3 regions of the Gordonia terrae genome follow, and region 1 is predicted to be linked to each of the others. Evidence: riboswitches for the same ligand, from Rfam matches in the RefSeq annotation. Region 1 holds a riboswitch; each other region holds the start of a gene.
The links. A riboswitch is a leader RNA that binds a small molecule or an ion and turns the genes downstream of it on or off. The one in region 1 is predicted to bind thiamine pyrophosphate.

Region 1 (10,369 bases):
CACCGTCCCACCGATGAGGCCGGGCGATGATCGGCGCGGTCGACTCCGCCGTGCAGCCGGCGGTCATCGAGGTCCGCGATCTGCGGGTGGACTTCGACACCGAGGCCGGCGCACTGAACGCGGTCCGCGGCCTCGACCTCGATCTCCGATCCGGTCGGACGACGGCGCTCGTGGGCGAATCGGGTTCGGGAAAGTCGGTGTCGGCGTTGGCCGTTCTCGGATTACTGCCCGATGCCGCGCGGGTCTCGGGTTCGGTGACCCTGCGCGGCCGGGAACTGGTGGGCCTGCCGGATCGGGATTTCTCGGCGATCCGGGGTTCGGAGATCGCCATGGTGTTCCAGGACCCGCTGTCATCGCTCACGCCGGTGTTCACCGTCGGCGCCCAGATCTCCGAGGCCCTGCGCGCTCACCGGCAGCTCTCCGGCAAGCAGGCGTGGGCACGAGCGGTCGAGTTGCTCGATCTCGTGGGCATCCCGGATCCGGCGCGGCGTGCCCGGTCCTTTCCGCACGAATTGTCCGGCGGGATGAGGCAACGGGTGATGATCGCGATGGCCATCGCCAACGATCCCGCCGTGATCATCGCCGACGAACCGACCACCGCACTCGACGTCACGATCCAGGCGCAGATCCTCGAGGTCCTGCGCACCGCGCAGCGGGAGACCGGTGCCGCCATGCTGCTGATCACCCACGATCTGGGGGTGGTCGCCGGCACCGCCGACGACGTCGTGGTGATGTACGCCGGTCGGGCGGTCGAAACCGCGGATGTCGAACCGATATTCGTCCGTCCGCGGATGCCGTACACGATCGGTCTGCTGGGCGCGGTTCCGCGGGTCGACCGCCGAACCGACACGCTCACCCCGATCCCGGGTGCGCCACCGGCTCTCATCGATCTCGACGACGCCTGCCCGTTCGCACCGAGATGTCCACTCGCGGTCGACGACTGTCTGCGCGCCGAACCGGAACTGCGACCACTCGTGGGGGGCGGCGAGGGTGTCGAGGACGACATGGCTCCCGTGCACAGCGCCGCCTGCATCCGTGCCGACGAGATCGGAGCGGACGGGCGGCTCGGCGGAACCCCGGTGTTCGACGGACCGGTGTTCGACACGCCGGGGTTCGGTGCGCCGGCCCCTCGAGGCGACGAAGATCGTTCGTCAGCAACAGTTCTCGAGGTCGAACGGATGGTCAAGGTCTTTCCGCTCACCAGCGGCCTGCTTCGGCGCCGCGTCGGTTCGGTCCGCGCGGTCGACGGCATCTCCTTCGATGTACGACGCGGTGAGTCGTTGGCGATCGTCGGCGAATCGGGAAGCGGGAAGTCCACGACCCTGCTCGAGATCATGAACTTCGCCCAGCCGGCCGGCGTGATCCGCATCGGCGGCGTCGACCCGGCATCGGTCCGCTCGCGTGCCGCACGAGCGCTCCGCCAGAAGGTGTCGATCGTCTTCCAAGACCCCTCGGACGCTCTCGATCCGCGCTTCACCGCCTTCGACATCGTCGCCGAACCACTCCGAGCGCTCGGCCACCCGAAGGCCGAGACCGAGCGCGCCGTCACCGATCTCATGCTTCGGGTGGGCCTCGACCCCGTCCACGCCGACCGGTTCCCGGCCGCGTTCTCGGGCGGGCAGAAACAGCGACTGGCCATCGCCCGGGCCCTGGCCACCGATCCGGAACTGATCATCCTCGACGAACCGCTGTCCGCGCTGGACGTCTCCGTGCAGGCCGACATCGTCAACCTCATCCGGCGGTTGCAGTCCGACGGTGACGTCGCCTACCTCGTCGTCGCGCACGACCTGTCGGTGGTGCGCCAGCTAGCGGACCGGATCGCGGTGATGTATCTCGGGGCGATCGCCGAAGAGGGGCCGACCGAACGCGTCTTCACCCGGCCGTTGCACCCCTACACACGGGCCCTGCTGTCGGCGGTCCCGATCCCCGACCCGCGAATCGAACGCGAGCGTCGGCCGATCGTGCTGAGGGGCGAACAACCCAGTCCCACCGAGGACATCGTCGGGTGCAGCTTCGCCGCCCGCTGCCCGTTGCACCGGGACCTCGACGACGCGCGACGCGAACGCTGCCGCTCGGTCGTCCCCCGATTGCGGACGACCGAGCAGGATCCGCACACCGATCACCGAGCGGCCTGCCACTTCGTGGAGCTCGACCCCGGCCCGGGGGGATCGACGTGAGACACTTCTGGATCCTGCTGTCGGTGGTGGTGATCGCGGTCGGGTCCGTCGCGGGATGCGGTGCCGCGCTCGACACGTCAGCGGTGACCACCGACGGCGCGTCGCTGAATCCGCAGCCGCGCGAGAACCTCCGCGACGGGGGCAGTCTCACGACCGCCATCACCGAGGTGTCCGCCCAGTGGAACACCTTCCACGCCGACGCTTCGGCCTACACCCTGGCGCTGTGGCGGTGGTACAACCCGAATCTGGCCTACTTCTCACCGGACGGCGAGTATTCGCCCAACCCCGACTACCTCACCGATGTCCGCACCGAGACCGTCGACGGCGACACCGTGGTCACCTACACCATCAATCCGCGGGCGTTCTTCAACGACGGGACGCCCATCGACTATCGGGCCTTCGTCGAGACCTGGCGGACCAGTAGGGGAATCGACGACCGATACATCGTGAGTTCGACCGACGGGTACAGCCAGATCGGCTCGGTCACCCGGGGGATCGACGACCGGCAGGCGGTCGTGCGGTTCGACGGCGTGTATGCGTGGCCGGACGGTCTGTTCAATCTGGTGCTTCATCCGAAGGCGACTTCCCCGGACACCTACAACAAGGGATACGTCACGAACCCGCACCCCGAATGGGGAGCCGGGCCGTACACGATCGCGTCCTACGATCCGAACGCGGGAACGGTTGTGTTCGAGCGCAATCCGAAATGGTGGGGCAAGCCGGGCAAACTCGACCGGCGGGTGTTCCGGCAGCTCGAGTCGCAGGCCGCACTCAACGCCTTCCAGAACGGTGAGATCGACGTCGCCGGAGTGGCGGCGAAGGATGCCCGTGCCCGCGTGCTGACCATGAACGGCATCGACATCCGGACGGCTGCCTCGCCTCAGCAGGCCCTGCTCGCGCTCAACCTGGACGCCCCGATCCTCGCCGATCGGACCGTGCGCGAGGCGGTGATGACGGCGATCGACCGAGAAACACTGGCGCGCATCCGGTTCACCGGTCTCAACTACACCGAGGAACTTCCCGGATCGCTGTCGCTGTATCCGTTCCAACCCGGCTATCGGGACAACCTGGCCGGTGTGGTCTCCTACGACCCGGATCGCGCCTCGGGTCTGCTCGACCAGGCGGGGTGGCGCATCGGGGACGACGGCATCCGGACCCAGGACGGAGCGCGGCTGTCACTGACACTGCCGAATGTCGGCGACGACACCACCAGCGCCAACCTGTCACGCGCCCTGCAGGCGATCCTGGGCAAGGTCGGCATCGACCTCGTCGTGACCCAACGACCGTCATCGGACTTCTCGAAGGTCGTGGTGAACAAGGAGTTCGACCTGTTCATGATGGGCTTCTCCTCGAGCGATCCGTTCGGGATGGCCTATTTCTGTCAGGTCTGGTGCAGCGACTCGCAGTTCAACCCCGCGGGCGCGGGGACACCCGAGCTGGACGCGCAGATCGAGGCCATGTCGCAGATCGGGGACCCGACAGCACAGATAGCCGCCGGGAACCGGGTCGAACACGAGGCGTTCCAGCAGTTCTCGAACCTGCCACTGTTCAACGGTCCCGCCATGGTGGCGGTGAAGGAAGGGCTGGCGAACTACGGGGCGGGTCAGTTCTACATCGGCCCGATCGAGGACATCGGCTGGGAGAAATGACGGGAGCGACCGGACGGTCGGCTAGTCCGCGGGCCCCGCGCTCAGTCGCCACAACGGATTGACCGGGCCGTGGCCGGCACCCAGCGGATAGGCGGCGGCCAGGCAGCGCGTGACCCAACCCTTTCCGAAGCCGACCGCCTCGGGGACCGGGTAGCCGTGTGCGAGGGCGCTCGCGATCGCCGCGGCGAGGGTGTCGCCCGCGCCGTGGTCATGCGGGGTGTCGATCCGCTCATGACTGAGTTCGATGAACTGGTCACCGTCGTAGAGCAGGTCCGGGGACCGATCCGACGTCCGCAGGTGCCCGCCCTTGACCAGGGCCCACCGCGGCCCGAGATCGAGCAGTGCCCTGGCGGCATCGCGCTGCGAATCGGCGTCGGTGACCTCGATCCCGGTGATCAAGCGGACCTCGTCCAGATTGGGTGTCACGACCGTGGCGAGGGGGAACAGCTTGTGACGCAACGTGTCGAGCGCGGAGTCGGCGAGCAGCTGGTTTCCGTGCATCGATGCGCACACCGGGTCGACCACCAGCGGGACGGATGCATCGCGGCCGATGCCGCTCGCGCCGCACTGCTCGACGATGGCCTCGATGATCGGTGCCGACGCGAGCATGCCGGTCTTCGCCGCGGCGACACCGATGTCACCGGCGACGGAGTCGATCTGCGCCGCCACGGTCTGCGGGGAGATCTCTTCGAAACCGCTGACACCCAGCGAGTTCTGGACGGTCACCGCAGTCACCGCGACACACCCGTGCACCCCGAGCAGGGCGAAGGTGCGCATGTCGGCCTGGATTCCCGCACCACCGCCCGAATCCGATCCGGCGATGGTCAGGACCCGAACGGGAGCAGAACCGGGCTGTGCAACAGGGAGTTCCACGAAACCCTCGTCGAGCGTGCGTCGATGTCCGTCGACTGTGCGTTGTTCTGCGTCGACTGTGCGCATCACTTCTCGCCAACCGTCTCGAGGGACAGGGATCCGGAATCGGCGGGTGCGCTGCTGTCGTATGTGGCGGATACAGGTGTACCCATGGCTCAACTCCCTACGCCGGCATTACCCGGACAGGTTCGAGCGGTCGGCGACCGCCCGTCGCCATCTCAGCCCTCGGTCATCGTGAGAGCCCCCGCGGTGTGTAGTTGTCGTGCGTCCGCAACCCTACATCGCCCGACGAGACGGGCGGGCAGGGTGCGGCGAACCGTATCGATATGCGACAAACGAGCCATGGGGTCGGCAGTTACGGTTCCGTAAGGTACCGTGTGACCCGGATCACAGGCGGGTGTCATGTCGAGTCAGGGCGGCGCGCGCCGGTGGTCCGATGTCCGTGATCACGAGGTGAGGAGGGTCGGGTGCTCCGCAAGCATCGTCAGCGACCACCACAGTCGGCGAAGTCGATTCTGCAACAGATCTCGCAGGTGGTACACAACCCCGACCGCGACCGATTCGAACTCTGGGTGGCCGGCGATCTGGTCGGCGTTCTCGGCTACACGACCGAGACGGCCGACGGTCAGACGACCATCACCGTGCTGCACACCGTGCTCTACGACGAGTACAGCGGACACGGTCTCGCCACCCGGCTCACCCGCACCGTCGTGCACTACACCCGCGAACAGGGCGCCCGGCTGCGTCCGGTGTGCACGTTCACCAAGCGCTACCTCGACAGCCATCCCGGGATCGTCACCCTCGCTCCGGTGTGAGGGGTGCGCCGGCTCAGTCGGCGAGCAGGGTCTCGCGCAGCACCTTCTTGTCGATCTTGCCGACCGCGGTCACCGGGAGGGTGGTCACGATCCGCACCGCGTCGGGCAGTTTGAACGAGGCGAGTCCGCGCTCGGCGAGGAACGTGCGGATGGTCGCGAGCTCCAGCGGCTGGGCCGGGGGGTGCTCATGCGAGAGCACCACGGCGGCGCAGATCTTCTCCCCGAGTGCGTCGTCGGGTAGGCCGACCACCGCCACCTGTCGGACCGAGTCGTGGGCGAGGAGGTTCTCCTCGACGTCGTCGGCAGCGACGTTCTCGCCGGCTCGGACGATGGTGTCCTTGATGCGGCCGGTCACCGCGAGGTGGCCCGACGGCAGCCTCGTCACCTTGTCGCCGGAGCGATAGAAACCGTCCGGCGTGAAGGACTTCTCGTTGTGGGCTGCGGCCCGGTAGTAACCGCGGATCGTGTACGGCCCACGCACCAGGAGTTCACCTTCCGTGCCATCGGGGACGTCGTCGCCGTCCTCGTCGACCACGCGCACCTCGTCGAGCTCCGACATCGGCGAACCCTGCACCTGGTGAACAAGCTCGCGCGGTTCATCGAGACGGGTGTAGCAGATCAGACCCTCGGCCATCCCGAACACCTGCTGCGCGACGGGGCCGAGTGCGGCGTCGAGGGCGACGGCGTCGGGCTGGGCCAACTTGGCGCCGCCGACCTGCAGCAGGCGCAGCGAGCTGATGTCGGCGGGTTCCCACTCGGTCGCCGCGCACCAGAGTTGCGCGAGGGCGGGGACGAGCGAGGTCACCGTGATGCGGTGTCGCTCGATCAGGTCGAAGGTGTTGTCCGGGCTGGGGTTGTCGGCGAAGACGATGTGCCCGCCGACGCCGACCACGCCGAGGATGCCCGGGCAGCTCAACGGGAAGTTGTGTGCTGCGGGCAGCGCGACGAGGTAGGTGTCGTCGGCGGTTAGGCCGGCGATGCCCGCCGACAGTCGCGCGTTGAGGTCATAGTCGTCGTGGGTGCGGGCGATCAGTTTCGGCAGGCCGGTGGTTCCCCCCGAGACCAGGAACAGCGCAGGCAGGCCGGGGTCGGGGCCGTCGGGGAGCGCGGTCGCGGCGGGGTCGGCGTCGGGCAGCGCCGCGAACCGGCCGGGATCGCCGGAGATGAAGACCTGCGCGACGTCGGGCACCCGCGACTGCAGTTCGGCCGCGAGGTCGCGGAAGTCGAACCCCCGGCGGTCGTCCTCACCGATGTAGGCGACCGCCCCCGAGCCGGTCGCGAGATGGGCGATCTCGGTGATCCGATGCGCCGGCAGTGTCATCACCGGCACGACACCCGCGCGTAGGAGGCCGAACAGGGTCACGGCGAAGTCGAGGGAGTTGTTGAGCTGCAGGACGACCCGTTGGGCGGGCCGCAGACCGGCGTCGACGAAACCGGCGGCCCGGCGCAGGGTGGCGGCGCGGAACTCGGCGTAGGTGAGCGTTCGCGGACCGTCGGCGGAGGCGTCGGTCACCGCCGGCGCATCGGGGGAGCGCTCGGCCGCGACGTCGAGGGCCGCGAACAGCGGGCGGCCGAGGAACACACCCGCGTCCCGGTATCGCTGGGCCTGTGCATCGGTGTGGGGGGAGAAACCGTCGAGCAGATCGGTCACGTGGTCGAGGTGCGTCGGCATGAGTTCATTCAAACACAGCCAGGATAGGGTAACCTTACCGGTCGATGCGGGACGGTGGGCCCGCTCTCGACCGTGGGGGGTTGTTTGATTAGGCTGCCCTAAGCTTCCCTATGATCATCGGTGCTTGAGTGCATCACGACCGGAGGAACGAAGGACATGTCGCTGACAACCGAATCGCACGCCGCGCAGTTCGTCGACCTGCTCGCGCCCGCCTCGCCGCTGGGTGAGTCCGATGCTGCGCGGATCACGGCCGCCTGGGCGGGTTCCGGCGAGTTCGGCGATCATGTCGTCTACGAGCGCGACCGGCGATGGACCTTCGCGGCCGGGGTGCGTGCTCGTGTGGTCGTGACGCGGAGCGAGGTCATCGTCGACGATCAGGGTGACCGGACGACGACGCCGTGGCGCGGCGACCCCGCCGACGCGCTCGCTGCCGCGACCGCTTCGTTGTCGATCCCGGACTGGCGCGTCTACGGCTGGGTCGGCTTCGACTTCTGCGCGCCCTATCACGGCATCCTCGACCGCGTCCCGGAGGACACCGTCCTGGCGCACCTCATCGTCCCCGAGTTCGAGGTGACCGTCGATGCCGAGGGCGTCGACACCGGCGCCGTCGACGCCGATCGTGCCCGTCGTCTTCTCGAGATCGCCTCGCAGGCAACTGTTTCGGCAGAGTCGCGACCGGTGGATGTCCAGGCGGACCCCGACGACTACCGGGGGCGGGTGGCGACTGCGGTCGCCGAGATCGAAGCCGGCCGGTATCAGAAGGTGATCCTCTCCCGCGCCGTCGACATCCCGTTCGACGTGGACATCCCCGCGACCTACGCGCGCGGCCGGGCCGACAACAATCCCGCCCGCAGCTATCTGCTCTCGCTCGGCGACCTCCAGGCCGCCGGATTCAGCCCCGAGCTCGTCGTCGCGGTGCATGACGACCGGACGGTGGTCACCGAACCGCTCGCCGGGACAAGGGCTTTCGGTATCTCGGCGGATCAGGACGCGGCGGCGCGCGCCGACCTCCTCTCCGATGCGAAGGAGATCGCCGAGCACGCCATGTCGGTGCGGGCATGCTTCGACGAGATCTCGTCGATCGCAGCGGACGACACCACCGCGGTGAGCGAGTTCATGGAGGTCCGCGAACGAGGCAGCGTCCAGCACCTGGCCTCGACCGTCCGCGGCACCCTCGCTGCTCACGAATCACCCTGGCGTGCACTCGAAGTCGTCTTCCCGTCGATCACCGCGTCGGGGATCCCCAAGACCCCGGCGGTGGAGGCGATCGACCGCCTCGAGCCGCGGCGTCGTGGCCTGTACTCCGGCGCCATCCTCACCGCGGCATCGACGGGCGAACTCGAGGCCACCCTTGCGCTGCGCACCATCTTCTCCTCCGGAGACGGCGCGTGGCTGCGTGCCGGCGCCGGGATCGTCGCGCAGTCCACGCCGGAGCGCGAGTTCACCGAGACCTGCGAAAAACTCGGCAGCGTCGCCCCGTACGTGGTCCCGCGCTGATCACCCGATACTTTCGACCGAACACCCCATCTCAGGAGTCACCACATGTCCGACCACATCACCGAAGCCCTGCGCGGCATCCTCGAAGAAGACCTCGACCTCTCGCTGGGAGACGTCAGCCGCGACGCGAAGCTGATCGACGACCTGGGACTGGATTCGGTGGCGTTCGCCATCGGTGTGGTGGCGATCGAGGAGCGGCTCGGCGTGAAGCTGTCCGAGCGGGAGCTCTTCGAGTCCAAGACCGTCGGTGACCTCGAAGACCTCATCCGGTCGAAGGCCGGCACCCCGGCCTGAGACGGAGAGTCGACATGAGTGTGGACACACCGGTGCAGACGTACGCCGAATTGCTCGACGCCGCGTTCGACGAGCGGGTGACGTCGTGGACGGCGCAGGCCGAACAGGATCACCGGTTCCCGCGGCCCCTTCTCGAGCACCTCGGCTCCGAAGGTGTCTTCGTCCGTAAGTGGGAGGACCGCAAGTTCACCGACCTCCACGATCATTTCGCGCTCGGCGCCCACCTCGGCGCGCTCGGCTCCGCGGCGATCGGGGTGGGGGTGAGCCTGCACGACTCGGCGATCGCCATCCTCCGCCGCTTCGGCCGCAACGACTACCTCAAGGACCTCGCCCAGCGTGCGCTGACCGCCGAGACCGTGCTCTGCATCGGGGCCTCCGAAGAGCAGGGCGGCTCGGATCTGCAGAACTCCGAGACCCGGATCTTCCCGGAGAACGACGGCTTCCGCGTCGTCGGACACAAGAAGTTCGTGTCGCTCTCGCCGATCGCGGATCACGTGTTCGTGGTCTGCCGTGGCGTCGACGACGGTCCTGATCTGGGCGGCAACGTGGCCCTCGCCGCGGTGCCGATCGAGTCGGTCACGGTGGGTGAGCCGTACCAGAAGCTGGGCGCCGGGCCGCTCGACACCGCCCCGGTCACGATCGATGCCTGGATCCCGGAAGAGGCGCTGATCGCGCGGCCGGGGACCGGCCTGGCCATCATCAGCTGGGGGCTGGCGCACGAGCGGTACTCGGTGGCCGCCCAGATCGCCGCCGCCTGCGAGGTCATGATCGGGGTGACGCTCGCCCGGATGATGGAGCGCACCCAGTTCGGCAAGAAGCTCTACGACCACCAGGCGCTGCGCCTGCGCGTGGCGGACCTGCAGGCCAGGGTCGACGTTCTGCGGTACGCACTCGCCGGCGTCGCCGCCGAGGGCAAGATCAACCTGCGCACCGCCGCGGCGCTGAAGGCGACGGCCGCCAATCTCGGTGAGGAGGTCGCGTCGGAGTGCCTGCACATCTTCGGCGGGATCGGTTACCTCGAGACCGAGACCCCGATCGGCCGGTGGTGGCGGGACATGAAGCTGGCCCGCGTCGGGGGCGGCACCGATGAGGTGCTGTGGGAACTCGTCGCGGCAGCGATGAAGCCCGACACCGAGCGTTACCAGGCCATGTTCATCGATTCGGAGCTACACCGGCCGGGCTCGTCCGCGTCCTGAGAAGCATCCGAACATCCACTCCCACCCAGGCGGTCCTCCCATGAACAGCCCAGCCGGCCAGGCCCCGGTCGACGCACGCGTCACCGAACTCGCGCCTCCCGACCACACCTACCTGCACATGGACAAGGCCGGTGCGCCGATGCACTGGTCGATGATCCTGCAGCTCGAGGGCGGCGGCGACGTGCTCGGCCTCGAT
Region 2 (10,369 bases), 1.3 Mb from region 1:
CCTGCGGTGATCTGCTTGAGCGTCTGACCGCCGATGTACTCCATCACGATGTAGCCGAAGCGGTCATCGTCGTCGACGTGCTCGACGAAGTTGTAGATCTTGACGATCCCGGGATGATTCACCGAGGCCAGGAACTGCCGCTCGGCGACCGCGACGCGCTGCGCCTCCGAATCCGAGGAGTTCAGCAGGCCTTTGAGGACGACGGGCCGATCGCTCACATTGCGGTCGATGGCCAGGTAGATCCAGCCCAGGCCGCCGTGGGCGATCGCACCGGCGATCTCGTACTGGTCGGCGACCAGCGTGCCGGGAGCGAGACCGGGAACGAACGAGTATCGCGCGCCGCAGTTCCCGCAATCACCGGTCGGCGGACCGGCGCCCTCGCCCTCGACGCGGCCGACCGGTTTGCCGCAGCGCCAGCAGAACCGCTTGTTGTCGGCGATCACCGGGTCGTCGATGACGGCGTCCTCGGGTTCGATGTCGGTGATCTTCGGCATCTCGACCAGGCCGCTGCCGAGCCGGCGTTCGTGCACCGGAGGACGGCGCCGCGGCACGAGTCGCCGGCCGAGCGGACCCGAGTCGGGCTCCGGATGGGGCACGGCCGGACGGGACCGCACGACGCGGTCGGTCCGATCGTCGGGGTCCACCCCGACGGTGAACACCGGTGCGACAGCCTGTGTTCCGACATCGGGGTCGGTGCGCCGACCGGGCCGCGGATCGGTCGTGTCGTCGGAGCCGGCGGTCAGCGCCGCGAGGTCGGCCTTCTGGGTGCCGACCTCGCCGACCTCGTCCTGCCCGACCTCGTCCTGCCCGACCTCGTCCTCGCCGAGAAGCGCGTCGAGCGAGACGCGCTGGGTGCCGAGGTCCCCGCCCCGATCGTCCTCGCCCCGATCGTCGCCCGCCTGATCGTGGCGGACATCGTCGGTGTCGTGATCGTTGCGCGCTGCGCCGTCCATGGGCATCAGTCCCGGTAGTACGGCTGGGGCGCGCCGTACCCGCTGTCGAGGATGGACAACCACCGGTCGCGGATCTCCTGCCAGCGACCGGTCACGCGGATGCGCTCGAGGACCCCGTTGACGAACCGGATCATGTCGTCCTGGCCCTTCGGGATTCCGACGCCGTAGAACTCCTCCCCGAGGCTGGGGCCGACGACCCGCAACCACGGGTCCTGTGCGGCCAGACCCGCGAGGATGGCGTCGTCGGTGGTCGCCGCGTCGATCTGCCCCTGTTGCATCAGCACCAGGCAGTCGGCCCAGGTCGTCGTGCTGACGATGGTGGCGCGGGGCTGGATGGCCTGGATGCGGCCGATCGAGGTCGTCCCGCGCGCCGCGCAGACACGCTTGTCCGCCAGCTGCGCCGGTCCGGTGACATTCGAATTCCGGAACGACAGAATGCGCTGCGAGGCAACGTAATAGGGAGCCGAGAAGCTGATGTCGCGCAACCGGTCGCACGTGATGCTCATCGTCTTGATCACCACGTCGACCGTCATGTCCCGCAGGGCGTCGATCCGCTGGGCGGAGCTCAGGACCTGGAACTCGACGCGACGGTCGTCGCCGAAGATGGCGCCGGCGATCTCGTGCGCGATGTCGACGTCGAAGCCCTGGATGTCGCCGGTGATCGGGTCGCGGAAGCTGAACAGGTTGGAGCCGATGTCGAGGCCGACGATGAGCCGTCCGCGTTCGAGGATCCCGGCCATCGTCGAGTTCGGCGGCATCTGGCGCGGGAGCGGCATCTGGGCGGGCGGACGCAGGGTCAGGGTCGCGTTGCACGCCTCGGAACTCGGCAGGGGCTCGACGGGCACGTCGACCTGGACGCCGGGCAGAACCGGCGGTCCGGCGGTGGCCGTGGGCGGAGGTGATTCGGGTGCGGGAAACCGCACACATCCCGTGGCGACGAGGCCGGTGAGGGCGAGCAGGACCGCGATGGTCAGCAGGCGGTGACGTGAGGCGATACGAGGTGCGGGCATGGTCGTCATCGGTACTCCCGGATCCGGGGGATGAGACCGCCCACGATCGCGACACCGGCGAAGACGGTGAGCAGCAGGATGCCGGTGCCGGTGAACCCGAGGACGCGCTGCGCGGTGTTGATGTCGTCGCGGAACGAGTTCCGGGCGGTGGTGATCGCGTCGACCAGCGCGGTGTCGACCGCGGTGTAGGCGCGCGCGGAACTGTCCGGCCCGTCGCCGACGGTGTGCAGCCGCGCGAGCCCGAAGTTCCCGGTCTGGATGTAGCGGCGGACGGCGGCGTCGGTGCGCTTCCACTCCGTCAGCGCCGCGGTCACCGTGTCCAGCTGCTCGGCGGTGACCGCACTGTCGCCGTCCTCGGTTCCGCCGCGCACGTCGTCGACGATGTTGCCGATCTCGCTGGTCGCCGCGGAGAAGCTGCGTTCGAGTCCGCCCTGGTCGCCGCGGCGGATCAGCGACAGCGTCTCGGCCGACCGGGCCTGTTGGGTGAGGATGCGGGCAGCGGTCAGGTCGCGGAGCGGGTCGGCGCCCTCGGTGCGGGCGTCGCTGGTCGCCGCCACCGACATCAGGCCGGAGGCGAGCAGCCACAGCGTCCCGATGCTGAGGGCGAAGATGGCCGCGACGATCCCGAGGTTGAACCGGCGGCGGGTTCGGCGCGCGAGGTAACGCGAGGTCAGCACCAGCGCGGCGAGCAGGAACAACAGTGGCGCGTACACAGTCCAGGGCGGGCGGGTGAGCGTGTGTTGGGGATCGGCGATGGCCATCGACCGCCGCTCGTACAGGCGCTGTGCGGCCGGGAGGATCTCGTCCTGCATCATCGACGACGCCTGGCCGAGGTACGCCGAGCCGACCGGGTTGCCGAGCCGGTTGTTGGTTCGCGCCGTCTCGATGAGACCGCTGTACACCGGGATCGACGTGGAGAGGGTCTCGAGGTCGGCGCTGACGGCTTGCTCCGCCCGGTCCGACGCCATGCCGGAACCGGGTTCGCTGGACGTACCGGTCGCCAGGATCAACGACGACGATGCCGTCGCGAGCGCGTCGGAGTAGCGCTGCCGCAACTCGGGGGTCTCGAGACCGCCCGAGATGAAGGCGGCGTTCGCGGAGGCGTCGGCGATCGACAGCGAGCTGTAGAGGACCTGTGCGGCCTCGGCGAGCGGTTCGGTCCGATCGATGAGGCGCTGCAGGGTCTGGGTGCGGTCCTCGAGAACCGTCGACGCGTACAGCCCGGTGCTCAGACAGCCGAGCGCCAGGATGCCGCAGATGATGATGAGTTTGCCGGGGGTGGTGACCGCGAAGTGCCGGAGGGTCTGGAAGGGCGACTGGGCGCGTTCCCGGGCCGTGGCGACGAGTTCGCGCCGGTCGGCGAGCACCTGTCGGATCGGGGGTGAGGATTGCGCCGGTCGGATCGTGCGACCGCCACGCGTCAGCGCCGTCCGCACGGAGGACGCGTCGCCGGTCACCTACCTGATCCCTTCTCGAACGCTGGATCGTCTCCGGTGCGGTCGTACGGTCACCGGTTCCCCGTTCCGGATTCGCGTGACCGGGCGATCAACGCCAGGTGTTGTGTCATCTGGGTCATCGTTCACCGGGTCGTGCGTGTTTCACCCTATGCCATCGGGCGGGGTTCCTTCGGGCTCGACCGGCCCCGCGTCGCCGACCTCGACCGTTCGGCTCGCAGTGCGTGCAACCGGGTCGCCTCAGGGTTCGCCACCCGGGATCCGCAAGCGCTGCGCGGACTCCCTGGCAGGTGGCGCGCGTCTCACTTACGGTGGAGGCACCCGGTCGACGCGATCGGGTTGCGAGGAGGCGTGGTGCGCGGCGACGGCGACGGCTGGGTGATCGATCCCGACGGTTCACGATATTGGGGTATCCACGGCGCGGCAGGTCTGCTGCTGCGGGCGCCGTTGCCGGAGGGATCGACCGGTGTGCTCCTCCAGCATCGCGCCGCCTGGTCGCACCAGGGCGGGACATGGGCGCTGCCCGGCGGCGCGCGCGACTCGCACGAAGGCGCCGTCGACACGGCGATTCGCGAAGCCGAGGAAGAAGCCGGTATCACCGGCGACGACCTGCGCGTCGTCGCGGCCGTCGTCACCCACGAGTCACCCGGCGGATGGACCTACACGACCGTGATCGCCGAGACCGATTCGCCGGTCCGCACGGTCGCCAACTTCGAATCCACCGAGCTGCGGTGGGTCGACGAGAAGCGCGTCGACCAGCTGCCGCTGCACCCGGCGTTCGGGCTCGCCTGGCCCACGCTTCGCGAGCGCATCGCGATGCTCGACCCCCAGAGCTGAGTCCCGCTCCCTACCCGTCACACCCTTCGTGACGCGCCCTCCGCAAGCTCCGGGCGCTCCTCAGGGAGCAGGGGTTGCGACATCCAGCAAACGGTTCGCGCCGGCGATCAGGGCGTGGACGTTGGCCTCGTCGCCGCTCGCACCCTCGCCGGCGGCCCACGCCTGGCGGCCGTCGTTCTCGCACAGCAGGAACGTCGTGACCACGCCGTCGACCACCCGCTGATGCAGGCGGACGATCTGAACCGGGGCGCCGACGTCGTGGAGGATCGAGGTCATCGCGCCGACCGGACCGGCGGCGACCGCGCTGCACGACCTGATGCGGTCGGCGATCGCGAGCGTCGCCCGGCACTCGACCAGGTCGCCCGGACACGACACGACCGACCATGATCCGAGCCGGATCGCGCCGCCGCGGGAGTATTCGTCGGTGAATTCCTGCCAGGTCATCCCGGTCGCCTCCTCGTGCATTCCAGGGGGAAGCGGACGTCCGTACCGCTCGGTGAACAGATCGTCACCGCGGCGGTCGCCGCACTCATGCCACGAACAGGATGGATGGGACAGATGAAGTGGGTGCATCTCATTAACCGATTTCGGTCGAAGAACGGATGACCGACTGGAGAGCGCAACCGACCCGCAGCGGGGGGTCGGTCAGATTCAGACCCCGCTGCGGCGGGTTACGAGAACGCTCGTGATGCACAACATGATCGGTCCACCATAGACCCGAGGTATCGACCGGGCAAACGTGTTTGCCCGAGGCCGGCGGTGAGCCGCTACAGCATCCCGGCGAGGTCGCGGGCCGCGGCGGCCGGGTCCGCGGCCGCGGTGATGGCTCGGACGACGACGATCCGCCTGGCCCCGAGCGCGGTCACCTCGCCGACGCGGCCGGCGTCGATGCCGCCGATGGCGAACCACGGCTTCGTCGATTGTGGTGTCCTCGAAAGCATTTCCGAAGTGGCGGAGACGAGGTCGAGGCCGGCGGCGGCGCGGCCGGGTTTGGTGGGCGTGGTCCAGCACGGGCCGACGCAGAAGTAGTCGACGTCCTCGTCGGCGATCGCGGCGGCGGCTTGCTCGGGGTCGTGGGTCGAGGCGCCGATGATCACCCCCGGGCCGATGATCCGGCGGGCCGCCGACGGCGCGAGGTCGCCCTGTCCCACGTGCAGGACATCGGCGCCGGAGAGCGCCGCGATGTCGGCGCGGTCGTTGACCGCCAGCAATGCGCCGTGCGCATCGGCGACGGCCCGCAACCCGGCGAGGATCTCGAGTTCCTCCCCCGCCTCGAGGGTCCCGAACTCGCGTTCGCCCGGTGAGTTCTTGTCACGGAGCTGCACGATGTCGACGCCGCCCGCGAGCGCGGCATCGACGAAGTCGAGGAGGTCGCCGCGTTCGCGCCGGGCGTCGGTGCACAGGTAGAGGCGGGCCGCGGAGAGCCGACGACAACGGTCCGCCGCGCGGCCGGAGTCCGCGGACGCTGACGTGGTGGGGTTCGGGGTCGTCACGCCGACCAGGCTAACCGGACGCCCGAGGCCCGGGCGTAGGGTGGACCGCACGAACACACGGGAGCCCGGATCGGCCGGGCTGAGAGTGCGGACCCATCCGCTGACCGTCGAACCTGATCCGGGTCATTCCGGCGAAGGAAGGTGATTCCAGCGTGAATTCCCCTCAGCAGAAGCCTGCGCACCGCCCGCTCACGGTCGTGGGCGGCGGCGTCATCGGGTTGACGTGCGCGCTCGCCGCGGCCGACGCCGGGTGGCGGGTTCGCGTACTCGACGCCGGCACCGAGGAGCGCGCCTCGTGGGTCGCGGGCGGCATGCTCGGTTCGCTCGGCGAGGGGATCCCCGGCGAGGAGGCATCGCTCGCCCTGTCGGTCGAGTCGGTCCGCCGCTGGCCTGCGCTCGTGAAACGACTCGACGATCCGGCCGTCGTCACCGCCACCGACTCGCTCTTCGTCGCGGCCTCGGCCACCGACATCGAGTATCTGCGGCACCTCGCCGACTTCGTCTGGTCCGGTCAGCCCGGCACTGATGCCGCGCTGCAGCCGGTGACCGGCCGCGACATCCGAACACTGGAACCGTCACTGAGTTCGCGACTCGTCGGTGGCTACCGCGCGATCGGGGAATGGTCGGTGGACAACCGTCGACTGCTCGAGGCTCTGCGCGCCGCGGCCACCAGTGCCGGCGTGGAACTCGTCTCCGCTCGCCTCGAGTCCCTGTCCGATGTCGACGACCTGGGCCCTGACGCGCAGGTCCTGCTCGCCGCCGGACTCGGCACCGCGGCACTGTGGCCGGACGTCGACCTGCACCCGGCCAAGGGGGAGATCCTGCGGCTTCGTCGCACGCGGTGGTCCGTGCCCCCGCCCGACCACGTCGTCCGGGCTCGCCTGCACGGCCGCGCCGTGTACGTGGTCCCGCGCGAGGACGGGGTCGTCGTCGGGGCCACCCAGTACGAGGCGGCGGGGATGGCCGACCGGACGCCGCAGGCCGGTGGGGTCGCCGACCTGCTGGCCGACGCGATCGAGGTGATGCCCGGGCTGCGGACGTATGAGCTGACCGAAGCGGCGGCCGGCCTGCGGCCGTGCACCGCCGACGGGTTGCCGCTCGTCACCCGCGTGGACGCCCGCACGGTCGTGGCGACCGGGCACGGACGCAATGGGATCGTCCTCGCTCCCGGTACCGCGGAGCGGGTCCTGTCGATCCTGGAAGGAGTCGAGGAATGAGTATCACGGTGAACGGCGAGACAGTGGACATCGATGCCGACGCCTCGGTGCGCGATGTGGTCGCCGGACTCGGGTTGCCGGATCGTGGGATCGCGGTCGCGGTGGACGGCGCGGTCGTCCCGCGCGGCCGCTGGGACCGGCACACCATGACCGATGGCGCCGTCGTCGAGATCGTCACGGCGGTGCAGGGTGGCTGACCATCTGACACACGACCCGTTGCGGATCGGCGGCCGCGAGTTCTCGTCTCGGCTCATCACCGGCACCGGGGGGGCGTCGAATCTCGCGACCCTGGAACGCGCACTGGTCGCGTCGGGCACCGAACTCACCACCGTCGCGGTCCGCCGCGTCGACGCCGCCTCCGGCACCGGGGTCTTCGAGCTGCTGCGGAGGCTCGACATCGCGGTCCTGCCGAACACGGCGGGGTGCCACACCACCGCCGAGGCGGTGCTGACCGCGCAGTTGGCGCGCGAGGCGTTCGAGACCGACTGGGTCAAGCTCGAGGTGGTCGCCGACGAGCGCACTCTGATGCCCGACGCCATCGAGCTCGTCGACGCGGCGGCCGCCCTGGTCGCGGACGGCTTCGTCGTCCTGGCCTACACGAATGACGACCCGGTCCTGGCCGCACGACTCGCCGATCTCGGCGTGGCCGCGGTGATGCCCCTCGGTTCGCCCATCGGGACCGGCCTCGGAATCCTCAACCCGCACAACATCGAGATGATCGTCGACGACTGCCGCACCCGCTTCGACGACCCGCTGCCGGTCATCCTCGACGCCGGCATCGGTACCGCGAGCGACGCGGCCCTGGCGATGGAACTCGGTTGCGACGGAGTGCTTCTGGCCACCGCGGTGACCCGCGCGGAGAACCCCGAACAGATGGCGACGGCGATGCGGCATGCGGTGATCGCGGGTCGGCTGGCCGCGCGGGCGGGCCGGATCCCCAAGCGCTTCTGGGCCCACGCGTCCTCGCCCGGCCGGGAGCAGAGCCGACGGTCGCCCGCGACAGGCCGTCCGAATGACGGACCGGGCCGCTCCGGGTTCGACGGCTAAGGTCGAGGCGTGTTGCGGGTAGCGAATCTGACGAAGGACTTCGGCGGTCAACGCGCGGTCGACGACCTCACCTTCGAAGTCGGGCCAGGACGGGTGACCGGCTTCCTGGGGCCCAACGGTGCGGGCAAGTCGACCACGATGCGCATGATGCTCGGTCTCGATCGCCCGACCTCGGGTACGGCCACGATCAACGGTCAGCGCTACCGCGACCTCGACCATCCGCTGCGTCAGGTCGGCGCGCTGCTCGACGCCCGGTGGGTGCACCCGAACCGCAGTGCGCGTTCCCATCTGCGATGGCTGGCGGCGAGCAACCAGATCCCGGTCGCCCGGGTGGACGAGGTGCTCGAGACGGTCGGGCTCACCTCGGTGGCCAAGAAACGCGCGGGCGGCTTCTCGCTCGGCATGTCGCAGCGACTCGGGCTGGCGGGTGCCCTTATCGGCGACCCGCACACGCTGTTGTTCGACGAGCCGGTCAACGGCCTCGATCCGGAGGGGATCGTGTGGATCCGCGGATTCATGCGCAAGCTTGCCGCCGAGGGTCGAACGGTGCTGGTGTCGAGTCATCTGCTCACCGAGATGTCGCTCACCGCAGATCATCTCGTCGTCATCGGGCGGGGGCGGCTGATCGCCGACTGCTCGGTGGGTGAGTTCACCGGACGGGCTCGGCAGTCGGTGCGGGTGCGCGGCCCGCAGCTGGAGCAGTTGCATGCCGCGCTCGCCGCGGCGGGGCTGAACCCCGCACCGGGAGACCCGGATGATCGCGGGCGTCCGGTGATGCGCATACCGGACACCACGACCGATCACGTCGGCGATCTCGCCGCCGCCGCGGGCATCACGTTGCACGAGCTCTCCGCCGAGTCGGCGTCGCTGGAAGAGGTGTTCATGTCGATGACGGCCCACGCTGTCGACTACACCGCCACCGACAATCAGGGGGGAGTGAACCGGTGATCGCCGCGATCAACGCCGAACGGATCAAGCTCGCCAGCACGCGGTCGCCGTACTGGTGCCTCGGTGTCGTCGTCGTGCTGGGTCTGGGCATTGCGGTGCTGCTCGGTGCCGTCGCCGGAACCTCGTACGGAAGTCCCGGCGAGGCCGACACCCTCACCGGCGACTTCCTGATCGGCGTCGACCAGTTCGGGGTCGCGGTTCTGGCGATCATGGCGATCCTGGGTGTCACCACCGAGTATCGTTTCGGCACCATCCGCCCGACCTTCGCCGCGATTCCGCGCCGCCCACGGGTCCTCATCGCGAAGGCGGTGGTGTTCGGCGGACTCTCGTTCGCAGTGGTCGCGATCCTGTGCGTCGTCGCGGTGGTGGTCGCGCAGATGCTGTCCGGTGTCGGGGTCTCACTGACCGGGTCCGAGACCGTCCGACATCTCTGGGGCACGCCGGCTTTCGCGATGCTGTGCGCGCTGATCGGCCTCGCGGTGGGGGCGCTCGTGCGGCATTCGGCGGGCGCGGTGGCGATCATGCTCGTCTGGATGCTGGCCCTCGAGCGCATCGTGTCGGTGCTCCCGCGTGTGGGTGAGCACATCGTGTCGTTCCTGCCGTTCCTCAACGGCTGGAACTTCCTCGCGGGTGGCAGCGACACCTTCCACTGGAACGCCTACGGATCGTTGCTGTACTTCGCGGCGTTCACTTTCGTGCTCCTGGCGGCGGCGGTGGCGGTCACGAACGCCCGGGATGCGTAGTTCGCGTACTTCGATCCGCTGATGTCGAATCCGGGATTCGCTGAGTGCTGGCCACTGCCATCCGGTTGGACCACATTGGTGCTTCGGCGCGGCCCATTGTAGGCACCGGCAGACTAAAATTCGCGGTTATGTCCACGAATTGGCCGCTTGTCGAGCGCGATCGGGAGTTCCGCACGATCCAGGCGGCACTCAGGGGTGAGACGACCGGTTGTGGCGTGGTCCTGACGGGCGACTCCGGCGTCGGCAAGACCACCCTTGCGCGGCATGTCACCGCCGAGTTGCCCACGGGGGTGCGATGGGTCGCGGGTACCGAGTCCGCGCGGTCGATCCCGCTGGGCGTCTTCGCTCATCTCGTCGGCCCGGCGACGTCGAGCGATCCGGTCACCTACCTTGCGGCAGCGCGTGAATCACTGCTCGCCGACGGCGATGTCGTCATCGGTGTCGACGACGCCCACCTCCTGGACGAACTGTCGGCGACGCTCCTGCATCAACTCGCGATCGACCGTGCGGTGCACATCGTGGCGACCGTGCGCAGCGGCGAGACCGTCCCGGATGCGGTGACCTCGCTGTGGAAGGACAACCATCTCACACGGATCACGTTGTCGCCGTTCACCAAAGAACAGAGTGTCGAGCTCATCGAGTCCGTGCTCGGCGGCCAGCTCGAGGA
Region 3 (10,369 bases), 1.9 Mb from region 1:
GAAGGCGGGCTTCCCGCTGATCGCGACGATCCATCACCCCATCACGCGCGACCGCACGCTCGCGGTGAAGGCGGCAAAGGGATGGCGAAAGATCAGCGCGTGGCGGTGGCATTCGTTCCTGCGTATGCAGGGTCGGGTCTCGCGGCGGATTCCGGAGCTGCTCACCGTTTCCCGGAGCAGTGAGGTCGACATCCGCAAGGCGTTCGACATCCCGTCGGGTCGCATCACGACGATCCCGTTGGGCGTCGACACCGAGATCTTCACGCCGGCCGCAACCCGGGTGCCCGGTCGCATCGTGTGCGTCGCCAGTGCCGATGCGCCGTTGAAGGGGGTGTCGTACCTGTTGGAGGCGGTTGCGAAGCTGTCCTCCGAGCGGGACGTCGAATTGGTACTGGTGTCCAAGTTGGACCCGAACGGCCCGTCCGCGAAGATGATCGACGATCTGGCGATCGCCGACCGCGTCTCGGTGGTGTCCGGACTCGAGGACGAGGAGATCGCCGGTCTGCTCGCCTCGGCCGAGGTCGCGTGTGTGCCCTCGCTCTACGAGGGTTTCTCCCTACCCGCGGTCGAGGCGATGAGTTGCGGTACACCGCTGGTCGCCACCCGGGCGGGCGCGATCCCGGAGGTCGTCGGAACCGCCGAAGAGGCCGCACTGTTGGTGCCGCCGAGGGATTCCGGGCGCCTCGCGCAGGCGATCGGCCGTCTGCTCGACGACGCGGACCTGCGGGCACGTCTCGGCGACGGCGGCCGTCGTCGAGCCGAGGAGAACTACAGCTGGGCAGCGGTGGCCGCGAAGACGGCGGCTCACTATGAAACCGTGTTCGCCGGACACCGGCGGGCAACAGAAGGGACGACGAGTGCTCACAGTTGATTTCGACCGGCTTGGCGTTGGACCGGGCACCAAGGCGATCGACATCGGGGCGGGGCAGGGTAGGCACTCGTTCGAGATGTTCCGTCGCGGCGCCGAGGTCATCGCCTTCGACATGTCCGAGAGCGACATGTCGGACGTCGGCGAGATGTTCGACGCGATGATGGCCGAGGGGCACGTGCCGGCATCGGCCAAGGCCCGCGCCGAGGTCGGGGACGCGCTCCGGCTTCCCTACTCGGACAACAGCTTCGATGTGGTCCTGATGAGCGAGATCCTCGAGCACATCCCGACCGACGAAGGCGCGATCACCGAGATGGTGCGTGTCCTGAAGCCGGGGGGAGTCGCCGCGGTCACCGTGCCGCGCTACTGGCCGGAGAAGGTGTGCTGGGCCCTGTCCGACGAGTACCACGAGGTCGAGGGCGGGCACGTCCGCATCTACAAGGCATCCGAACTCGCGGGCAAGCTGCAGCGCGCCGGACTCGAGGTCACCGGCACGGACCACGCGCACGCACTGCACGCACCGTACTGGTGGCTGAAATGTGCTGTGGGCGTTGAGAACAAGGACAATGTCCTGGTGAAGGGTTATCACCAGCTGCTCGTCTGGGACATGATGAGCAAGCCGTGGCTCACCCGCGTCGGGGAGCAGGTGCTCAACCCGCTCATCGGCAAGTCGGTGGCCCTGTACCTGCGCAAGCCCGAGACCGCCACCGCGTCTTCATGACGAGGCCCTCCAGGAAGGGAGTCGCATGACGACCGCTCCGGCGGTCCCCGGTGTGGTCACGGGTGAGCAGATGCACGCCACCGGCGCCGCGATCGTCGGCATGCAGGAGGAGTCGGGGGCGCTGCCCTGGTTCCCCGGCGGGCAGACCGATCCGTGGGATCACATCGAATCGGCGATGGCGCTGTCGGTCACGGGTTTTCACGCCGAGGCCGAGGCCGCCTACGACTGGTCGCGACGTAAGCAGCGCGACGACGGGTCCTGGCCGATCCGTACGGTCTGCGGCAAGGTCGAGGACGCCGGGACCGACAGCAACTTCTGCGCGTACATCGCGGTCGGGGTGTGGCACCACTACCTGATCACCGGTGACGACGCGTTCCTGCAGAAGATGTGGCCGGTCGTCTGGTCGGCAATCGACTGTGTCCTGCGTTTCCAGCGGGAGGACGGGGCGTTTCGCTGGGGTGGCGACCACCGCACCGGAGCGATGTTCGGCGAGGCCCTGATCACCGGCAACGCCAGCATCTTCCAGGCTCTGGACTGTGCGATACGCATCGCGGGCGAGATGGACCAGCCCGACGAGACCTGGACAGCCGCACACAGCCTGCTCGGGGATGCCATCCGGTCCGATGTCGGGCGCGAGGAGTGGCAGATCTTCACCCCGCCGTCCGAGCATTCGATGGACTGGTACTATCCGATCCTCGGCGGAGCAGTGCGGGGTCGCGAAGGTCAGGAACTGATCGCTCGCCGCTGGGAACAGTTCGTCGTCCCCGGCAAGGGTGTCCGATGCGTGGACCATCGGCCCTGGGTGACCGGTGCCGAGACCTGTGAGCTGGCCCTTGCTCTGGACTCGCTCGGCGACACCGCCGACGCCATCGAGCTCATCGCCTCGATCCAACACCTCCGTGATCCAGACGGATCGTATTGGACCGGGCTGGTGTTCGCCGACGGCAAGCGCTGGCCGGTCGAGAAGAGTTGCTGGACTTCGGCCGCCGTCGTCCTCGCGGCCGACGCGGTGAGCCGGACGAGCGTCGCGAACGGGATCTTCCGGGATGTCCGTCAGCGTCTGGTCGCACCGACACCCTGACCGGTGACCCGGCGGGCGGTCATTCCGCGAGCGTCGAGCCCGAGTCGCTCTGCTCGGCAAGGGCGCGCCGGGCCTCGTCGTGCAGCACTGCTCGCAGATCCTTCTCGAGCGCAACGAATTCCGGTGAGGTGAGGACCGCGAGTTCCCGCGGCCGCGGGAGCTCGACGCGCGCTTGGCGGACGACGGTCGCCGGTCGGGCGGACAACGCGATGACCCGGTCCGAGAGGTAGATGGCCTCACGGATGTCGTGGGTGATCATCAGCACCGTCCACCGGTAGCGTTGCCAGACCGACTGCAGCCACGACTGCATCTCCGTCCGGGTCAACGAGTCCAGGGCGCCGAACGGTTCGTCGAGCAGCAGCAGATCGCGGTTCTGCACGACCGTGCGGAGCAGGGCGGCCCGCTGTCGCATCCCCCCGGACAGCTGAGACGGGCGCGCGTCCTCGAACCCGGACAACCCGAAGGTGGGGAAGAGCTCCGCCGCCCGGCGACGGGCATCGGCTGCCGGCACACCCTGTACCTGCAGGCCGAGGATCGTGTTGTCGAGGATCGTGCGCCAGGGGAACAGCAGATCCTTCTGCGGCATGTACGCGCAGTGTCCGGCGATCGCGGCGTCGCCGCCGACGGTGACGCTGCCGGAGTCGGGTACGTCGAGCCCGGCGAGCATGCTGAAGATGGTGCTCTTGCCGCAGCCACTCGGTCCGATGACGGAGACGAACTCGCCGGGCTCCGCCGTGAACGAGACCGCGTCGAGCACGTGACGCGGAGGTTGCTCGCGGCCGCTCCGGGGGAAGGATTTCGTCAGCCGGTCCACGACGAGCCGGCGAGCGTCGTCGGTCATGAGGGCTCGGTCTTCTCGGCGCGAGCCCACGGCACGACGACGCGTTCGATTGCGAATGTCAGCAGATACAGCCCGACGCTGATGACGGCCGTCACCAGCACGGCCGCGAGCACGAGGTCGGTGCGGAACGAGTTCTTCTGGAGGCTCATGTAGATGCCGAGCCCCTGGCTGGCGCCGACGTACTCGGCGAACACGGCACCCACCACCGCGTAGGTGATGCCGATCCGCAGCGCCGTGAAGAACCGGGGGAGCGCGGACGGCAGGCGCACGTAGCGGAAGATCTGCCGGCGGGTGGCGCCCATGCTCCGCAGGAGTGCGCCGGCCTCGCGATCGGCGGCCGCGAACCCCTCGATCAACCCGATCGCCATCGGGAAGAAGGTGACAAGGGCGATGACGAGGACCTTCGGGAGCACGCCGAAGCCGAACCAGATGATCATCAGCGGGGCGATCGCGATGATCGGCAATGTCTGCGACGCGACGAACAGGGGCACGAAGGCTCGCCGCAGGGTGGGGGAGAAGTCGACGATGATCGCCAGTACCCATGCCAGGACCAGTGACACCGCGAAGCCGATCAGGGTGACCTGAAGCGTCGCCCCGGCGTGCACCCCGATCTCGTCCCGATGCGCCCACCCCTGTGCCGCGACCCGGGACGGCGACGGCAGCAGTTGCGGTCGGACCCCGCTGAGGTCGACATAGACCTGCCAGGCCGCGACGAGTACCACCACCGCCACGATCGCGGGCGCGGCCCGCCGGAGGCCGGTGCTAGCGAGACGCGTCGAGGTAATCATTGGTGAAGTAGGTCGACCAGTCCGGCTCGGTCGTGAGCGCGGACCCGTCCGGACCCGTGAGAAGCCCACTGCGGTAGAGGAACCCGGAGTTCCCGGCCCACTGCTCGAGCGTCTGCCCGCCCACCCGGCCGTTCGCGTCTTTCATGTACTGGGCGGCAAGCATCCGCTGGCTCTCGACGACCAGCTTCTCATCGTTGAACGCGCCCGGATTGGCGGCGATGAGGTCGCGGGCGGCGGCATCCGGGTCATCGGCCGCAGCCTGGTAGCCGCGTTGCAGTGCCCGTACGAACGTCGCCGCACGCTCCGGGTTCTCGTTCAGCCAGTCCTCGTTGGCGTCGACGACGATCGCGTAGGCCTCCGGGAAACCGAAGTCCGTATAGTGGAAATACCTCATCGGCGTTCCGTGGTGCTCGGCCTCGATGCCCTCCCAGGCGAGATACGAGACGGTGAAGTCCGCCTTCCCGGAATAGACGGCCTCGTATGCGGAGGTGCCGAGGGTGACCGAGGTGAATTCACCTGTGCCGCCGTCGTTTCGGATCACCCGCTTGAGTGTCTCCACCTCACCGGGGTCACCGAACCCGGCATAGGTCTTGCCGTCGAGGTCCTTCGGGCTCGTGATGTCGTCGCGGTCGGCGCGGACACCGATACCTGTCGCCCACCGCTGCAGTGGTGCCAGCACGGAGATCGTGTGCGCGCCCGATGCCCGAGAGAAGGTGGACGAACTGTGGGTGCTGATCCCGAATTCGGCGTTCCCCGCGTCCACGACGGTGTCGACGGAGGTGTTGTTGTAGGGCAGGATCTCGACGTCCAGGCCGGACTCGGCGAAGTATCCGCGCTGTTGCGCCACGAAAAGGCCCGTGTGATTGGTGTTCGGGGTCCAGTCGAGCGCGAACCGGATGGTGTTGTCGGAGGCGGTGTCCGACCCGCACGCGGTGGCCGTCGACAACACCGCGACGGTGGCAACGAGGCAGGCCAGGACGCGGCGCACGCGGCCGGTCATGCGGCGGGCCATGCGTAGGGGTTCAGCGCGGTGTCCCAGAACATGAGCTCATACCGGGTGGCGATGGTGAACGCCGCGGACATCGCAGCCTGTTCCGGCGCGCCGGCCGACGCCGCGGCCGCATCCACCAGTTCCCTTGCCCGGGCGGCGGATTCCTGGAACTCCGGGGCGTCGTAGGTGGTCACCCACTGGGCATACGGGTGCTTCGGGTCGGCGGCGAGGACCTCGGCGGCGCTCGCCGCCAGTCCACGGCCGACGTCGGCGTAGATCCAGAAGCAGGGCAGCGCCGCGGCGGCGCCGACCGCGTACGACTCGGTCGCTGCGGTGGCGATCAGGTAGGACACATAGGCCAGGCACGCGGTCGACGGCTCGGGCTCACCCTGCCGCGGCGGCAACTGGCCGCCCCCGAGCAGGTCGCCGTGCAGGGCGACCTCGACGGTGGCCGCCGTCGACGACGAGTCCGCCCAGAACGCCGCGGTCTGCGGATCGGGCGACTTCGACGCCAGGATCGCGAGCGCTTTCGAGTACCCGGCCAGGTACAGCGAGTCCTGCTCCAGGTAGGTGCGGAACACCTCGAGGGGCAGCGTGCCGTCTCCGAGGCGGTGCAGGAATTCGAGATCGTCGATCGACGCTCGCAGAGCTGTCGTCTGTTCCCACAGGTGGTCGGTGAAGCGGCCGGGATCCGGCGTGTGCGCATGCAAAGACATGACATCCCTTCGTCAGCATTACCTGGACAGGTTCTCGGGTCTCATCTCAGCCCCGCAGTCGCGGAGCACCCCGTGTCAGAACGCAACCAGGCTAGCAGAGGGATTCGGGCCTCTACACGACTGCCGGAGCGATACCCAACTTTCCCGCGAGTTTCACGAGATACCCGGTCGCGCGCTCCACCGAGTCGTCGGGCAGGCCGTACAGCACTGTCGTGACACCGATCTCGCGCCACTTCTCGAGTTTCTCGGGAACCGGTCGGAAGTCGAGGACGACGATCTCGGGATCGCCGGTGCGGCCCGCGTCGGCCCAGATCTGCTTGAGCAGCGACACCGAACCCTCGATGTCCTCCTCGCCCGGGGTGGTGATCCAGCCGTCCGCGCTGCGCGCGATCCACTTGAAGTTCTTCTCGTTGCCCGCCGCACCCACCTGGACCGGGATGTGCGCCTGGGTCGACTTGGGCCACGCCCAGCTGGGACCGAATTGCACGAATTCGCCGTCGTATTCGGCTTCTTCCTCCGACCACAGCGTCGACATCGCCTCGAGGTACTCGCGCAGCATGGTGCGCCGGCGCTTCGGCGGCACGTTGTGGTCCGCGAGTTCGTCGAGATTCCAGCCGAATCCGACGCCGAGGGTCACCCGTCCGTTCGAGAGGTGATCGAGGGTCGCGATGGTCTTGGCCAGCGTGATCGGATCCGATTGCACCGGAAGGGCGACCGCCGTGGCCAGACGGATGCGTTCGGTGACCGCGGCGGCGGCGGCCAGCGATGTCCACGGGTCGAGCGTGCGCATGTACCGCTCGTCGGGCAGGGTCTCGTCACCGGTGCGCGGGTGCGCCGCGTCGCGCCTGGTGGGGATGTGCCCGTGTTCGGGAACGTAGTAGGAAGCGAATCCCGCGTCCTCGATGAGTGGGGCGAGGACGTGCGGCTTCAATCCGCGATCACTGGTGAACTGCACTATCCCGAAATCCATGGTGCCCTCCGACGGCGTCGTTCGGCCGCCCGGGGCGGCCGGACGGTTGACTGGACACCAGTCTAGGTGATCGGCGTCACTCAGACCAGAGGAGGACCGGGGCTCGGACGCGGTCAGTGGCGTGGATCGGTGCGGAACCCGGGGAGGATGAAGACCTCGAGGTGTCGTCGGACCTGGGATGCGTCGTCGATGTCGACGGTCTCACCCGGCGACGTACCCAGGCTGATCAGCACGCGGGCAACCCATTCGGACACCTCGCGCAGGTCATGACCCGGATGGATCTCGCCCCGGTGCGCGGCGTGCTCGACGAACGGGAACCAGAACGCGGCGAGGTCGGGGACGAGCTTGACGACGCCCACGCCGGCGCATTCGGCGAACTCGGTCGGTTCGTCGGTGCGCAGCCGCATGAGCAGGGTTCCGGGGTCGTCGTACGCGCCGCGGCCGATCCGCACACCGGCAGTGAGCCGGCCCGCGAAGTCGTCGATCCCGTCGAGTTCGGCGCGTGCGTCCCGCCAGAAGGACTCGGTGAGGCGCACGATGGTGGCACCGATCATGGACGGTTTGTCGGGATAGTGCCGATAGAGCCACGCGCGCGAGACCCCGGCCGTCTCGGCCACCTGCTGCATCGTCGTCGCGCGAATCCCCTTGTCGGCGAGCAGCTTCTCCGTCGCATCGAGTAGGCGGTCCTGGACCGTGGTGGTCGGGGCTTCGGTCACGGACACTCCTGCGGTCACGGTCTGCGCGCATTGCTGCGTACTCGTCGGCGGTTCCGGCGAACGGACGACGGCGTCGTAGACAGTTCGCGGATTCTGTGTACACGATACGTCGCATCGTGTAGACACAAACCAGAATGTGTCTACACGCATGACCGAGACCCATACGACCGAACCAACGACGTGTCCGACGAGGGGGCAGTGTGCCTTTACCAACCACCGCGATCATCGGGGCCGGCATCAGCGGTCTGACCGCAGGCAAGATGCTCACCGATTACGGCGTTCCGTACACATGCTTCGAGAGTTCCGACCGGGTCGGCGGGAACTGGGCGTTCGGCAATCCGAACGGCCACAGCAGCGCATACCGCTCGTTGCACATCGACACCTCCAAGCACCAACTGTCGTTCCGGGACTTCCCGATGCCCGACGAGTACCCGGACTTCCCGCACCACACCCAGGTGAAGGCCTATCTCGACTCGTACGCGGAGGCCTTCGACCTCTACTCGTCGATCGAGTTCACCAACGGCATCGAACACGCGACCCGACTCGACGGCGGCGGCTGGGAACTGCAGACCCAGCAGGGCGAGCGACGCCGGTTCGATCTGCTCGTCGTCGCCAACGGGCACCACTGGGACCCCCGGTGGCCGGACTTCCCGGGCGAGTTCGACGGCATCGAGATGCACGCCCATCACTACATCGACCCGCGCACCCCGCACGACTTCATGGGCAAGCGCATCCTGGTGGTCGGACTCGGCAACAGCGCGGCCGACATCGCCGTCGAGCTGTCGTCGAAGGCACTGGACAACAAGCTGACCCTGTCCACGCGGTCGGGTGCATGGATCGTCCCGAAGTACTTCGGCGGCAAGCCGGCCGACAAGTACTACCGGTCGACGCCGTACCTGCCCACGTCGTGGCAGCGGAAGTTCGTCCAGGTCATGCAACCGGTGACGGCAGGGCGTCCCGAGGACTACGGACTACCGACGCCCAATCACAAGTTCTTCGAAGCGCATCCGACCCAGTCGGTCGAGCTGCCGCTCCGGCTCGGCTCCGGTGATGTCATCCCCAAGCCCAACATCAACCGATTCGACGGCTCGACGGTCCACTTCGACGACGGCACCTCCGACGATTTCGACATCATCATCTACGCAACGGGATACAACATCACCTTCCCGTTCTTCGATCCCGACTTCATCAGCGCCCCGGACAATCGCATCGATCTGTACAAGCGGATGTTCTATCCGGGGATCGACGACCTCGTCTTCGCCGGTTTCGCGCAGGCGGTCCCGACGCTGTTCCCGTTCGTGGAATGTCAGGCCCGTCTGATCGGGGCCTACGCCACGGGGCACTACCGGCTCCCGTCGGTGCCGGAGATGCGGCAGACGATCGAGGCCGACATGCAGTACTACACCGGCCACATGCTCGATCGGCCGCGGCACACCCAGCAGCTCGATCACTATCTGTACGAACACAACATGCGGACCAAGGAGATCCCGGCGGGTATCCGCCGGGCCGAACAGCAGGGGCCGACCGAATGGGCCGGCGTCGCTTCCGAACTGGTCTCGAAGGGAGCCTCGGCATGAACACACCGGACGGTGCGACCACCGTGCGCTTCTCCTCGTCGGACGCCGAGTGCGACGCCTGGTTCTTCCCGGGCGCGGCCGAGTCGCCCTTCGAGGTCGACGGCACACGGCCCGTCGTCGTGATGGCCCATGGCTTCGCCGGGACCAAGGACTCCGGTCTGGGCCCCTACGCCCAGCGCTTCGCCGAGGCGGGCCTGGCGGTGCTGGCGTTCGACTATCGCGGCTTCGGGTTGTCGGGAGGAGAACCACGGCAACAGATCTCGTTGGAACGTCAGGCCGATGACTACCGTGCCGCGATCGTGGCCGCGAAGAAACAGCCGGGCGTCGATCCCGGTCGGATCATCCTGTGGGGTGTCTCGCAGTCCGGTGGCCATGCACTGACCGTGGCCGCGGACCGCGATGACGTTGCCGCGGTCATCTCCGTCATCCCCTTCGTGAACGGGCCGGCCGCCGGCCGGGTCGCCTACGCGCAGAACGGCGGGGCGGCGATCGCGAAGTCGACCGCGACCGCGGTGGCCAGTGCGGTGTCGCGACGCCTCGGACGTGCCCCGAGGATGATGCGAGTCGTGGGGCAACCCGGCGACACCGGCGCCGCGCTGACGGCGCCCGGTTATCAGGAGAGCTACCAGGCGATTGCCGGCCCGTCCTGGCGCAACGAGGTCGACGCCTCGGTCGGCCTGGAGATCGGGGGCTTCCGCGCGGACAAGTATGCGCATCGGGTCTCCGCTCCGGTGCTGTTCCAGATCGCCGACTTCGACTCCGTCGCACCGCCATACGCCGCGTCGAAGACGGCCTTCAAGGCACGCGCCGAGGTGCGGCACTACCCGTGCGACCACTTCGACGTGTTCGCCGGGAACGACTGGTTCGAACCCTGCGTCAAGCACGAGATCGGTTTCCTGACACGGCATCTGGTCACCAAGGGCCACCCCGTCGAGGCCGGGGCCCGATGAGTCGGGCGATCGTCGTCGGCGGCGCCTCGGGTATCGGCCTCGCCACCGTCGATGCGTTGGTCGACGCCGGTTCAGAGGTGGTCGTCGCCGACGTCGACCTCGTGCGCGCCGAGGCGGTCGCCGCCGAACGAGGCGATGCGGTGCGCGCGG

Region 2: another riboswitch for thiamine pyrophosphate. It lies ahead of thiO (glycine oxidase ThiO); the one in region 1 lies ahead of thiD (bifunctional hydroxymethylpyrimidine kinase/phosphomethylpyrimidine kinase).
Region 3: another riboswitch for thiamine pyrophosphate. It lies ahead of BCM27_RS19980 (TenA family protein); the one in region 1 lies ahead of thiD (bifunctional hydroxymethylpyrimidine kinase/phosphomethylpyrimidine kinase).

Annotation. Positions count from the first base shown of each region.
Region 1 covers NZ_CP016594.1:698,992-709,360, forward strand. The annotation lists gene BCM27_RS03265 (ABC transporter permease) at 1-30, shown strand, start outside; gene BCM27_RS03270 (dipeptide ABC transporter ATP-binding protein) at 27-2,177, shown strand; gene BCM27_RS03275 (ABC transporter family substrate-binding protein) at 2,174-3,826, shown strand; gene thiD (bifunctional hydroxymethylpyrimidine kinase/phosphomethylpyrimidine kinase) at 3,848-4,765, opposite strand; TPP riboswitch at 4,843-4,957, opposite strand; gene BCM27_RS03285 (GNAT family N-acetyltransferase) at 5,167-5,514, shown strand; gene BCM27_RS03290 ((2,3-dihydroxybenzoyl)adenylate synthase) at 5,528-7,186, opposite strand; gene BCM27_RS03295 (salicylate synthase) at 7,343-8,683, shown strand; gene BCM27_RS03300 (acyl carrier protein) at 8,729-8,977, shown strand; gene BCM27_RS03305 (acyl-CoA dehydrogenase family protein) at 8,992-10,173, shown strand; gene BCM27_RS03310 (wax ester/triacylglycerol synthase domain-containing protein) at 10,214-10,369, shown strand, end outside.
Region 2 covers NZ_CP016594.1:5,127,714-5,138,082, reverse strand. The annotation lists gene BCM27_RS22765 (serine/threonine-protein kinase) at 1-953, opposite strand, end outside; gene BCM27_RS22760 (glutamate ABC transporter substrate-binding protein) at 959-1,963, opposite strand; gene BCM27_RS22755 (hypothetical protein) at 1,969-3,420, opposite strand; gene BCM27_RS22750 (NUDIX hydrolase) at 3,772-4,254, shown strand; gene BCM27_RS22745 (hypothetical protein) at 4,315-4,698, opposite strand; gene thiE (thiamine phosphate synthase) at 5,022-5,747, opposite strand; TPP riboswitch at 5,795-5,905, shown strand; gene thiO (glycine oxidase ThiO) at 5,900-6,964, shown strand; gene thiS (sulfur carrier protein ThiS) at 6,961-7,161, shown strand; gene thiG (thiazole synthase) at 7,154-8,011, shown strand; gene BCM27_RS22720 (ABC transporter ATP-binding protein) at 8,021-8,959, shown strand; gene BCM27_RS22715 (ABC transporter permease) at 8,956-9,702, shown strand; gene BCM27_RS22710 (helix-turn-helix transcriptional regulator) at 9,831-10,369, shown strand, end outside.
Region 3 covers NZ_CP016594.1:4,492,653-4,503,021, reverse strand. The annotation lists gene BCM27_RS20010 (glycosyltransferase family 4 protein) at 1-871, shown strand, start outside; gene BCM27_RS20005 (class I SAM-dependent methyltransferase) at 858-1,589, shown strand; gene BCM27_RS20000 (prenyltransferase/squalene oxidase repeat-containing protein) at 1,615-2,670, shown strand; gene BCM27_RS19995 (ABC transporter ATP-binding protein) at 2,690-3,511, opposite strand; gene BCM27_RS19990 (ABC transporter permease) at 3,508-4,299, opposite strand; gene BCM27_RS19985 (ABC transporter substrate-binding protein) at 4,274-5,311, opposite strand; gene BCM27_RS19980 (TenA family protein) at 5,296-6,006, opposite strand; TPP riboswitch at 5,994-6,089, opposite strand; gene BCM27_RS19975 (LLM class F420-dependent oxidoreductase) at 6,119-6,976, opposite strand; gene BCM27_RS19970 (TetR/AcrR family transcriptional regulator) at 7,090-7,698, opposite strand; gene BCM27_RS19965 (flavin-containing monooxygenase) at 7,893-9,269, shown strand; gene BCM27_RS19960 (alpha/beta hydrolase) at 9,266-10,219, shown strand; gene BCM27_RS19955 (SDR family NAD(P)-dependent oxidoreductase) at 10,216-10,369, shown strand, end outside.